Halorhodospira halophila SL1: one gene and its partner. The protein of the gene in region 2 interacts with the protein of the main gene of each other region in a pairwise test. Links are inferred from orthologs where the notes say so. Each region holds a gene or a part of one and is shown on either strand. Other genes may lie near its edges. The genes, in order: HHAL_RS10630 and dnaA.

Region 1 (7,118 bases), 980 kb from region 2 along the record:
TCCTGGGCCTAGAGACAGACGGCCGGCACGCAGCCAAGGGGGTACCCGGCCTGCTGTGGTCCGGGGTGCTGTCCGAGGCGGAGCGGGCCGACGCGTTCGCGGCGCGGGTTGAGCAGGCGCTGGGCCGTGCGCCCACCCATGTTGATGGGGGGACCACCACCATCTACCGGGTGGCCTGGTGCAGTGGCGGGGCCGACGGCCTGATCGACCAGGCGGCGGATCTGGGCGTCGATGCCTTCCTCTCGGGCGAGCTCTCGGAGCCGACGACCCACGTGGCCCGCGAGCGCGGGATTCACTATTTTGCCGCTGGCCACCACGCCAGCGAGCGCAGCGGCGTGCAGGCGCTGGGGGCCCATCTGGCGGAGGCCCTCGGTGTGGAACACCACTACGTGGAGATCGAGAACCCGGCCTAGACATGACGTATTACGGTTAATGTAATAGCCTATCGGTCAACCCCGGGGTGTTGAGGCGGGGCGGTCCTGCCTTGACGCCCGGCGATGCGATGTACGAAGCTTACGCGCTGCTTGTACACCCTGTAGGCCCCGATACGGCAGGGAGCCGCGACGGGCGGGCGTGTCGGGCGCGGGGTGCCAGGACCGGGGAGCCTGTCGGTGCCGCAAGATCGGCTCCCGGAGGACATTAAGCTCGTCATCGGCGAGGATACCGAAGACGAAGAGGAGGGCGCGGCGTGATGAACCGTCTCAATCTCAGCGGTCTGCAGCAGTGGATCGATGACCGCTATCCCATGACGAGTACTTGGCGGTACCACATGACCGAGTACTACGTCCCCAAGAACGTCAACTGGTGGTACCTGTTCGGATCGCTCTCGATCCTGGTCCTTGTGATCCAGATCGTGTCCGGCATCTGGCTGATGTTCTACTACCAGCCCTCCGTCGAGCGCGCGTTCTCCTCCGTGGAGTTCATCATGCGCGACGTGGACTGGGGCTGGTTGATGCGCTACATGCACACGACGGGCGCGTCGGCGTTCTTCCTGGTTGTGTATCTGCACATGTACCGAGGGCTGCTCTACGGCTCTTATAAGAAGCCGCGTGAGCTGCTCTGGATCACCGGTGTGCTGATCTACCTGGTCATGATGACCGAGGCGTTCATGGGCTACGTCCTGCCCTGGGGGCAGATGTCCTACTGGGCGGCGCAGGTGATCATCGCGCTGGCTGGTGTGATCCCGGTGGTCGGTGACGAGCTGGTGGTCTGGCTTCAGGGCGGCTTCGTCGTCAACGAGGCGACGCTCGGCCGGCTCTTCGCCCTCCACGTGGTGGCGCTGCCGCTGGTCCTGATCGCGCTGGTGTTCGTGCATATCGTTGCACTGCACCACGTCGGCTCCAGCAGTCCTGACGGCGTCGAGATCAAGCAGAACAAGGATGAGAACGGCAAGCCCATCGACGGCGTTGGCTTCCACCCCTACGTCGTGGCCAAGGACATGTTCGGCTGGGGCATCTTCCTGATCCTGTTCTGCGCGGTGATGTTCTTCGCCCCGACCTTCGGCGGCTACTTCATCGAGGCGCCGAACTTCCAGGAGGCGAATCCGCTGCAGACGCCCGAGGTGATCCACCCGATCTGGTACTTCACGGCGTGGTACGCCATGCTGCAGTCGATCCCGAGCGAGGCCCTGGGCGTGATTGTCATGCTGGCGGCGCCGGGCATCCTGCTGTTCCTGCCCTGGATCGACCGCAGTCCGGTGAAGTCCATCCGCTACCGCGGTCTCGGCTTCAAGGTCGCGCTGGCTGCCTTCACGGTGTCCTTCCTGGTGCTGACCTGGGCCGGCATGGAGGAGCCCACGGGTCTGCCGATCCTGTTGAGCCAGATCTCGACCGTGATCTACTTCGGGTTCTTCGTCTTCCTCTGGGCCTACACCTACTTCGGGTTCGAGAAGACGAAGCCTGTTCCGGAAAGGGTGACCGTCTGACATGAGCATGAAAAAGAAGACCGGAATCGCACTGAGTGCATTCCTCGCCCTGGCCTTCACCGGCGCGGTGAAGGCCGAGGTGGGGATGATGGAACCGAACATCAGCCACCACGACCGGGAGTCCATCCGCAAGGGTGCCGAGCTGTTTGCCGACTACTGCGTCGGGTGCCACTCGGTGGAGTACCTGCGCTACCAGCGGCTGGCCGATGACGTCGGCGAGGACGAGGACTGGGTCGAAGAGAAGATCATGCGCGGCAACTTCGAGTTGCACGAGCCGATCATCTCGCCCATGGATCCCGAGGATGGCGAGAATTGGTTCGGGCTGACTCCGCCGGACCTCTCGCTGACCTCCCGCATCCACGGTGATGACTGGATCTACACCTACCTCAACACCTTCTACGTGGATGAAGACGCCGAGGTGGGCTACAACAACTATGTCCAGGAAGGGACCTCGATGCCGCACATCCTGTTCGCCCTGCAGGGCGATCAGAAGGCGGTCAAGGACGACGATGGCCACATCGTTGACTTCGAGATCATCGAGGGTGCCGAGGGCAAGCTGAGCGAGGAGGAGTACCGCGAGGTCACCGCCCAGCTCACCGCCTTCCTCTCCTACGCCGGCGAGCCCATCCGGGCGGACCGTGAGCGGATGGGGGTCTGGGTGATCCTCTTCCTGATCGTCATGACCGGTGTCTTCTACCTCCTGTACAAGGAGTTCTGGAGAGGCATCAAGAAGTGACCCGGGTGGGGTGGCCCGGGGACTCCGGGCCACCCCGCAAAACGGTCGCCGGAGGGCCCGTGATCCGCCTCTATACCGGAGCGCAATGCATACACAGCCATCGGGCCCGGCTGGCCCTGGCCCTCAAGGGGGTCGAGGCCGAGCGTGTCCCGGTCGATCCGGACCAGCCGCCGACCGCCCTGCTGGAGCACAACCCTTACGGGGACGTGCCCACGCTGGTGGACCGAGACATCGCGCTCTACCACCCCGAGATCATCATCGACTACCTGGATGAGCGGTATCCGCACCCGCCGCTGTTACCCGTCGACCCGGTGAGCCGGGCGAAGGCGCGGCTGGTGGTCCACCGCATGCAGCGCGACTGGTACGCGCTCTACGATCAAATCGAGGACGGTACGGGGGCGCAGACGCAGCAGGCCCGCCGCGCCCTGACCGAGAGCCTGGTGGCGGCTGCCGAGCTCTTCGAGGGCCAGCCGTACTTCCTCAGCGACGAGCTGACAATCATGGATCTTACGATCCTGCCGCTGCTATGGCGTTTGCCCGCCGCCGGGGTCGACCTCCCGGAGCCTGCAGCGGCGATCACTCAGTACGCCGAACAGCAGTTTGCAACCGACGCCTTCCGCATCAGTCTGACCCGCGAGGAGCAGGCCCTGCGTGCGTGAAGGCAGGAGGCGCACCAATGACCCCGAGTCGTCCCTACCTCATCCGGGCGATCTACGAGTGGATCGCCGATAACGGTTACACCCCCTATCTGCTGGTGGATGCCAGTCGGGAGGATGTCGACGCCCCGCTGGAATACGCCGAGGACGGCCGACTGGTGCTGAATGTGGCACCGCGGGCGGTCCAGGGGCTGAACATGGGCAACGACGAGATCGTCTTCCGTGCCCGTTTCGGTGGTGTGCCGCGCGGTGTTCAGGTGCCGGTGAACGCGGTCATGGCCATCTATGCCCGGGAGAACGGGCAGGGCATGCTCTTCGGTGAGGGCGATGACGCCGAGTCGGAGGAGTACGAGGCCCTGGACGCGGGGCAGGACAGTGACGATGACCACGACGGGCCGCCGGACGGCCCCAGCGGGGGCAAGCGGCCCAATCTGCGCGTGGTCAAATAGACGGTTGCCCCGAGGGCGGCGCTAGCCGCCCGGGCCACCGAACAGGGTGCGATCGATCAGGTCGCACAGGCAGTGGATCACCAGCAGGTGGACCTCCTGAATTCGGGCCGTGGTCTCGCTCGGCACACGGATCTCGATGTCCTCGGCGGAGAGCGTCTCGGCCAGCGTGCCGCCGTCGCGGCCGCTGAGGGCGACGGTGATCATGCCCCGTTCGGCCGCGGCCTGCTGTGCGGCAACGATGTTGCCTGACCCTCCGCTGGTCGAGATGGCCAACAGGATGTCCCCCTCGTGGCCGAGGGCGCGGATCTGCCGGCCGAAGACCTCATCGTAGTGGTAGTCGTTGGCCACCGACGTCAGCGTGGAAGAGTCGGTGGTGAGCGCGATAGCGGGTAGCCCGGGGCGCTCCATCTCGAAGCGGTTGAGCAGCTCCGAGGAGAAGTGCTGGGCGTCCGCCGCAGAGCCGCCGTTGCCGCAGATCAGGATCTTGCGGTCTGCCCCCAGGGCCCTGGCCATGGCCCGGCCAGCGCGTACGATGTCCGGGGCGATGCGGTCCAGGGCATCCTGCTTGGCGCGGATGCTGTCGTGGAAGAGCTGTGCCACGCGTTCGTGGGAATCCATGGATCCTCGCTTTCGTCTTGCCGGGCGCCTTAGCTTTCTTCCCGAAATGCATCGCGCACCCAGTGCACCTCGTGGCCGTCCGTGGCGACTACATCGAAACGGGCCCACCCGGGGTGCCGGGCCAGCCAGGCGCTGGCGGCACGGCTCAGGCGCTGGCGCTTGCGCCGATCCACGGAGGCCGTTGCGCCGCCGTACCCGGGGTGACTGCGGCGGCGGACCTCGACGAACACCGTGACGCCGCCGTCGGCCATGATCAGATCGATCTCGCCCCGGCGGGTCCGGAAGTTCCGCGCCAGGGTCTGCAGCCCCTGCCCTTCGAGGTAGGCGCGCGCGCGCTCCTCGGCCTCTTGGCCGCGCTGCCGTGGGTCATTCCGCGTCGTCTGTGGGGCCATCATCGCCGCCCTCCGTGGCCGGTTGTTCGAATACCGGTCGGCCGCGGACAAACCGCGCGGCGACCAGCTCGCGCTCGACCACGCGCTCGCTGTTCAGGTGGAGTTTGCCAGTCAGCCCGTCCAAGCGCTCCTCTGGGTGTTCGCTGAGGACCTCGAGGTACGGGAAGATGCGGTAGGCGTCGATACCCAGGGCCACTAGACGGGCCTCGCGGCGCAGGACGTCACCGAGTAGCTCGGCGAGCCGTTCGCGTTCCAGCGCCTCCGGGATGCCCAGCGACCGGCCGACCAGCCAGGGGCCGTCGACGAAGTGCAGGCCGTCGAGGTCGCGGTCCTCCTCGGGGCGAGGGGCGCCGCCGTAGATGTGAGCGGTGGAGAGCACCGGCACGTCCTGGGCGTGGTGGTACTCGAGCTGTGGGCGCAGCAGCCGCCCCGCCTCGGGCGAGGCGGCGAGGAAGATGGCGTCCACGTCCTGGCGGCGGCGCGGTTGATACTCCAGCGACTGTCCCAGGGTTCGGGTGAGTTCCTGGTGGCGCAGGCTGCTGACGCGCAGGTTGAGCACTTCCCGGATCGGCCCGGAGAAGTCAGCGTCACCCGCGTCGTAGGCTTCGCTCTGAAGCACGGTGCCGTCGGTCTCTTCAAAGGCCTCCTGGAACGCCCGCTGGACTCGTTCCCCCCAGTCGGTTCGCGGGGCGAGGATGACCACACTGCTCCAGCCGCGCCGTTGCGCGTGCAGCGCCGCCTGTCGCGCGTCGGTTTCCGGGGTGAGCGCGAACTGATAGAGGTGCTCCGCGGTGCCATTGTCATCGAGGGTGTTCAGGGCCAGGGTCGGCGGGCTCTCGTCCGCGTCGGCGATCGCCCGGACGGCGCCGCGGGTGAGGGGGCCGATCACCGCGTCGCTGTCGGCCTCGCGGGCCTCGGCCAGGGCCTCCAGCGCACGCTCCGGATCGCCGCCGGTGTCGTGGACGGTGATCTCCGGGCGCTGGTTGTTGTCGCTGAAATAGGCGGAGAGGATCCCGTCGCGCACCGCCCGGCCGGCTTCGCGGAAATCGCCACTCAGCGGCAGCAGCAGGGCAACGCGCTCGGGGCGGCGGATCCGCTCGTGGAACCGGGTGATCAGCTCGGTGGCCTGGTGGTCGCGGGCTGGGTGGTCCGGGAAGGCCGCCTCCCAGTCGGATACCGCCTCCTCGAGTCGCTCCGGGTCGAGGCGGTGGCTGCGGGCGATCTGTGCCAGCCGCACCCAGCCGCCGTAGGTGTCGTCGTCCGGGTCGATCTCCTGCAGCTGCGGGGCGGGGGTGCGGCCCAGGGCCTGCCAGATGAGGTTGCGGTTTTCCTCTCGCTGTGACGGGGTCTCCAGGTGCTGCTCCAGGGCCACGCGCTGTTCAGCGACCTTCAGGTGGTCGTCCATGACCGCCGCCGCTGCGGCGCGCAGGCGGTGGTAGTCGGCCTCCTCGCCGGCCGGCGGTTCCGCCAGGTTGTCGAGGAGGGACGCGGCGAGATCTGGGCGCTCGCGCTGCAGGGCCAGTTGGGCTCGGGCGAGGGTGAAGCGGTCCCGGTCCGATTCGCCGAGGTGTTCGGGGTCGACCCGGGCCAACGCCGTGGTCGCGGCGTCCCGCTCTTCAGCCTCGAGCCAGCTGCGGGCAGCGGCGATGCTGACTCGATTGCGGTCCGCGGCTTCCTCGTAGCCCTCCGCTGCCGCATCATAGAGTTCCGCAGCACGGGCAGCGTCACCCGCGGCGCGGGCGTCGTCTGCCTGCGCCTCGCTCTGCTCCGGTGTGTCGGCGGGCGTGACCGGCGTCGGGGCACAGCTGTAGAGTGCCGCCAGCAGCGCGGCCACGATCAGGAACTGAAGAACGCGCGTGGGGCAGGTCATGGGAACCGTCGGAGAAGCCTGTGGATAAGCCTTCGGAGTATCCGGCGCCCGTCGCGCCTGTGTCAAACGGCGGCGGCGCGCTGTGGGTTGTGGCGACCCCCATCGGGAACCTTGGGGATCTGAGTCGACGGGCAGCCGAGATCCTCCGCCATGTCGAGTGGGTGGCGGCTGAGGATACGCGCCGGACCGGCCGGCTGCTGGAGCAGTACGGTCTTCGGGCGCGTTTGCTGAGTCTGCACGAGCACAATGAGGCCTCCAGGATCCCGCGCCTGCTCCGTCTGCTGGCTGCCGGACGGGATGTGGCGCTGGTCAGCGATGCCGGCACGCCCCTGCTCAGCGATCCGGGTGCCCGCCTGGTGGCCGCAGCGGCGGATGCGGGGGAGCGGGTGTCACCCGTGCCCGGGCCGTGCAGTGTGACGGCGGCGCTCTCGGTGGCCGGTTTTGGCGCCGATCGCTTCGTCTTCGACGGCTTC
Region 2 (2,839 bases):
TCCTGGACGCCCTTGCGCGGGACGATGACTTGGCGGGGTTGGGCCACTTGGACCGGGCTGTCACTCTCGGCGAGGGCGAGGCGGTGGCCATCGGTGGCCACGGCGCGAGCGCCGCTCCCGGTGAGTTCTAGCAACAGGCCGTTGAGGTAGTAACGGACGTCGTGCTGCGCCATGGAAAAGTGCGTCCGCTCGATGAGTCGGCGGAGTTCGCCGCGCGGGATCTCGACGGCCTCGGTGTCGCCGATGGACTCGACCTCGGGGAATTCATCGGCGGGCAGGGTGGCCAGGGAGAAGCGGCTGCTGGCGGCGCGCAGGGTCGCCCGATCCTGATTGGCTTCGATGCTGATCGACGCACCTTCCGGAAGATTTCGACATATATCCAGCCATTTCCGTGCTGGAAGCGTGATCACACCTTCGTCTTTCGTGTTGGCCTCAAGGTACGCGACGAGTTCCACCTCGAGGTCGGTGGCGGTGAGTTGCAGCTGTTGCGATCGGGCTTCGACGCGGATGTTGCCAAGAACCGGCAGGGTCTGGCGGCGTTCCACGACGCCGACGATCGACTGGAGGGCGGCGAGCAGGGGTTCGCGTTGGACCTCGAAGCGCATGTTCGTCCTCGTTGGCTGTAATGACTGCTTAAGGAAAGAGAAAGCTTGTTGTTGTTATTGGCACCGCGTCAAGTTGTGGAAAGTGTTGATAAGACACTGTCTCAAAAGGGAGAAAAGATCCACAACAAACACCAGGGCGGGCGGTGCGGTGTATGTGGAAAACCTGGGGATGGAATTCACCCTTGGATCACTCCGCAGGTTTTCCACAGCTTACGCCGGGCTAAGTGCTCAAGGTTCTCAACAGGTTGTCGTAATCTTCGGCGAGGCGCGCGTCGTCTTCGATCAGCGACTTGATGTTGCGGCAGGCGTGGAGAACCGTGCTGTGGTCGCGCCCGCCGAAGGCGTCGCCGATCTCCGGTAGCGAATGCGAGGTCAGCTCCTTGGCCAGGACCATGGCCATGTGGCGGGGTCGTGTGATGGAACGGCTGCGGCGCTTGGAGAGCAGATCGCCGACGCGGATCTTGTAATAGGCGGCCACGGTCTTTTGGATGTTGTCGATGGTGACCAGCTTGTCCTGCAGGGCCAAGAGATCCCGCAAGGCTTCCTTGGCAAAGTCGACATCAATGGCGCGACCGGTGAACTGGGCGTTGGCGGTGATGCGCCGCAGGGCGCCCTCGAGCTCACGGACGTTGGAGCGTAGACGCTTGGCCACGAAGAAGGCCACCTCGTCGGGTAGGTCGACGCCGTCGCGGATGGCCTTGCTCTTGAGGATGGCAACACGGGTCTCGAGCTCCGGCGGCTCGATGGCCACAGTCAGCCCCCACCCGAAGCGCGATTTAAGGCGCTCCTCCAGACCGTTGACTTCCTTCGGGTAGCGGTCGCAGGTCATGATCACCTGCTGCTCGCTTTCAAGCAGAGCGTTGAAGGTGTGGAAGAACTCCTCCTGCGAGCGCTCCTTGCCGGCAAAGAACTGGATGTCGTCGATGAGCAGCGCGTCCAGGTTGCGGTAGTGGCGCTTGAATTCGTTGATGGCGTTGTGTTGCAGCGCCTTGACCATCTCGGCGACGAAACGCTCGGAGTGGAGGTAAAGCACACGTGCTTCCGGGCGGGCGGTCCGTATGGCGTTGCCCACGGCATGCATCAGGTGGGTCTTGCCCAGTCCGACACCGCCGTAGAGAAATAGTGGGTTGTAGGCACCGCCGGGGTTGTCGGCGACCTGCATGCTGGCTGCGCGGGCCAGCTGGTTCGACTTGCCCTCGACGAAGGAGTCGAAGGTGAACCCGGGATTCAGGTTCGAGTCCACGGGGCGTTGACGGGGCTCGGAGCTGCGCTGCGCTGGGGCGGCGCGCGTGGCGCCGGTGGCGGCCTCGCGCTGGTCGGGCGTCGGGGGCGAGCCGATCTCCAGTTCTACGCGCAGGTGCTCATCGGGGCGGATTTCGGCGAGCAGTTCGCCGATGCGGGCCGAGAAGTTGTCGCGCACCCAGTCGAGGACGAAGCGGTTCGGTGCGTAGAGGCGCAGGGCGTCACCCTCGAGGTGCGCCTGCAGGGGACGAATCCAGGTGTTGAGCTGCTGCTCGGGGATCTCGCGCTCTAATTGCTGAAGGCACGCGCTCCAGAGCGAGTCGTCCATGGTGACGGCTACCTCGTTGTTCCGGGTGGTGGGGCCGGTGAGGCCGGGGATCGTGGACGGCATAGTTTAAAGGGGGGTGGGGTGGTTATCCACAGGTTTTCATCGTTATCCACAGGCCCGGTCATGCGTCGCTGTAGCAATTGACAGGCCCTTGATGGCGAAGTAGATTCGCGGCTCACTGGCCGGAGGACGGCCTCCCGACCCTTTCCCAATCAATGAGTCGTTAACCATGAAGCGCACGTACCAGCCGAGTAATATCAAGCGCAAGCGAACCCACGGGTTTCGTGCCCGGATGGCCACGCGGGGCGGCCGCCTCGTGCTCAAGCGGCGCCGCGCCAAGGGGCGCAAGCGTCTTACGCCGACGGCCTGATCCGGGTCCCGGCTTCCTCTTGTCGGCCGACGAGAGGTTCCCGCGGGGCGCACGGCTGCTGCGGCGGAGGGAATTCGAGGGGGTGCTTCGCGCCCCGGAATGGCGGACAGCCAACCGCTACTTCCGCGTTAGCGCACGGCAGAATCAGTGCGGGCGCCCGCGGCTGGGCCTGGCAGTCCCCAAGCGGGTGCTGCGTCTGGCCATACAGCGGCATCGAGTCAAGCGGATCATCCGCGAGAGTTTCCGGGTCCGGCAGGGCGGCCTGCCGGACCACGATTTTGTCGTCGGGGTGCG

The links.
Region 1: the proteins of dnaA (region 2) and HHAL_RS10630 interact in binary tests that used the Escherichia coli proteins (3 or more experiments, as listed by UniProt). The link is inferred for Halorhodospira halophila SL1 from one-to-one orthologs.

Annotation. Positions count from the first base shown.
Region 1 is NC_008789.1:2,307,298-2,314,415, reverse strand. What follows is about bases 2,586-5,398. They hold HHAL_RS10630 (phosphoheptose isomerase), read right to left. Parts: upstream 4,384-5,398; coding sequence 3,787-4,383; downstream 2,586-3,786. Other genes in these bases: HHAL_RS10620 (penicillin-binding protein activator), read right to left, coding at 4,750-5,398; HHAL_RS10625 (YraN family protein), read right to left, coding at 4,413-4,778; HHAL_RS10635 (ClpXP protease specificity-enhancing factor), read left to right, coding at 3,337-3,765; HHAL_RS10640 (glutathione S-transferase N-terminal domain-containing protein), read left to right, coding at 2,720-3,319; HHAL_RS10645 (cytochrome c1), read left to right, coding at 2,586-2,660. Also shown: HHAL_RS10655 (Nif3-like dinuclear metal center hexameric protein), read left to right, coding at 1-413; HHAL_RS10650 (cytochrome b), read left to right, coding at 692-1,924; more of HHAL_RS10645, read left to right, coding at 1,926-2,585; more of HHAL_RS10620, read right to left, coding at 5,399-6,645; rsmI (16S rRNA (cytidine(1402)-2'-O)-methyltransferase), read left to right, coding at 6,726-7,118. UniProt on the Escherichia coli protein: Required for the timely initiation of chromosomal replication via direct interactions with the DnaA initiator protein.
Region 2 is NC_008789.1:1,332,750-1,335,588, forward strand. It holds dnaA (chromosomal replication initiator protein DnaA), read right to left. Parts: upstream 2,176-2,839; coding sequence 826-2,175; downstream 1-825. Other genes in the region: dnaN (DNA polymerase III subunit beta), read right to left, coding at 1-605; rpmH (50S ribosomal protein L34), read left to right, coding at 2,405-2,545; rnpA (ribonuclease P protein component), read left to right, coding at 2,565-2,839. UniProt on the Escherichia coli protein: Plays an essential in the initiation and regulation of chromosomal replication. Binds in an ATP-dependent fashion to the origin of replication (oriC) to initiate formation of the DNA replication initiation complex once per cell cycle.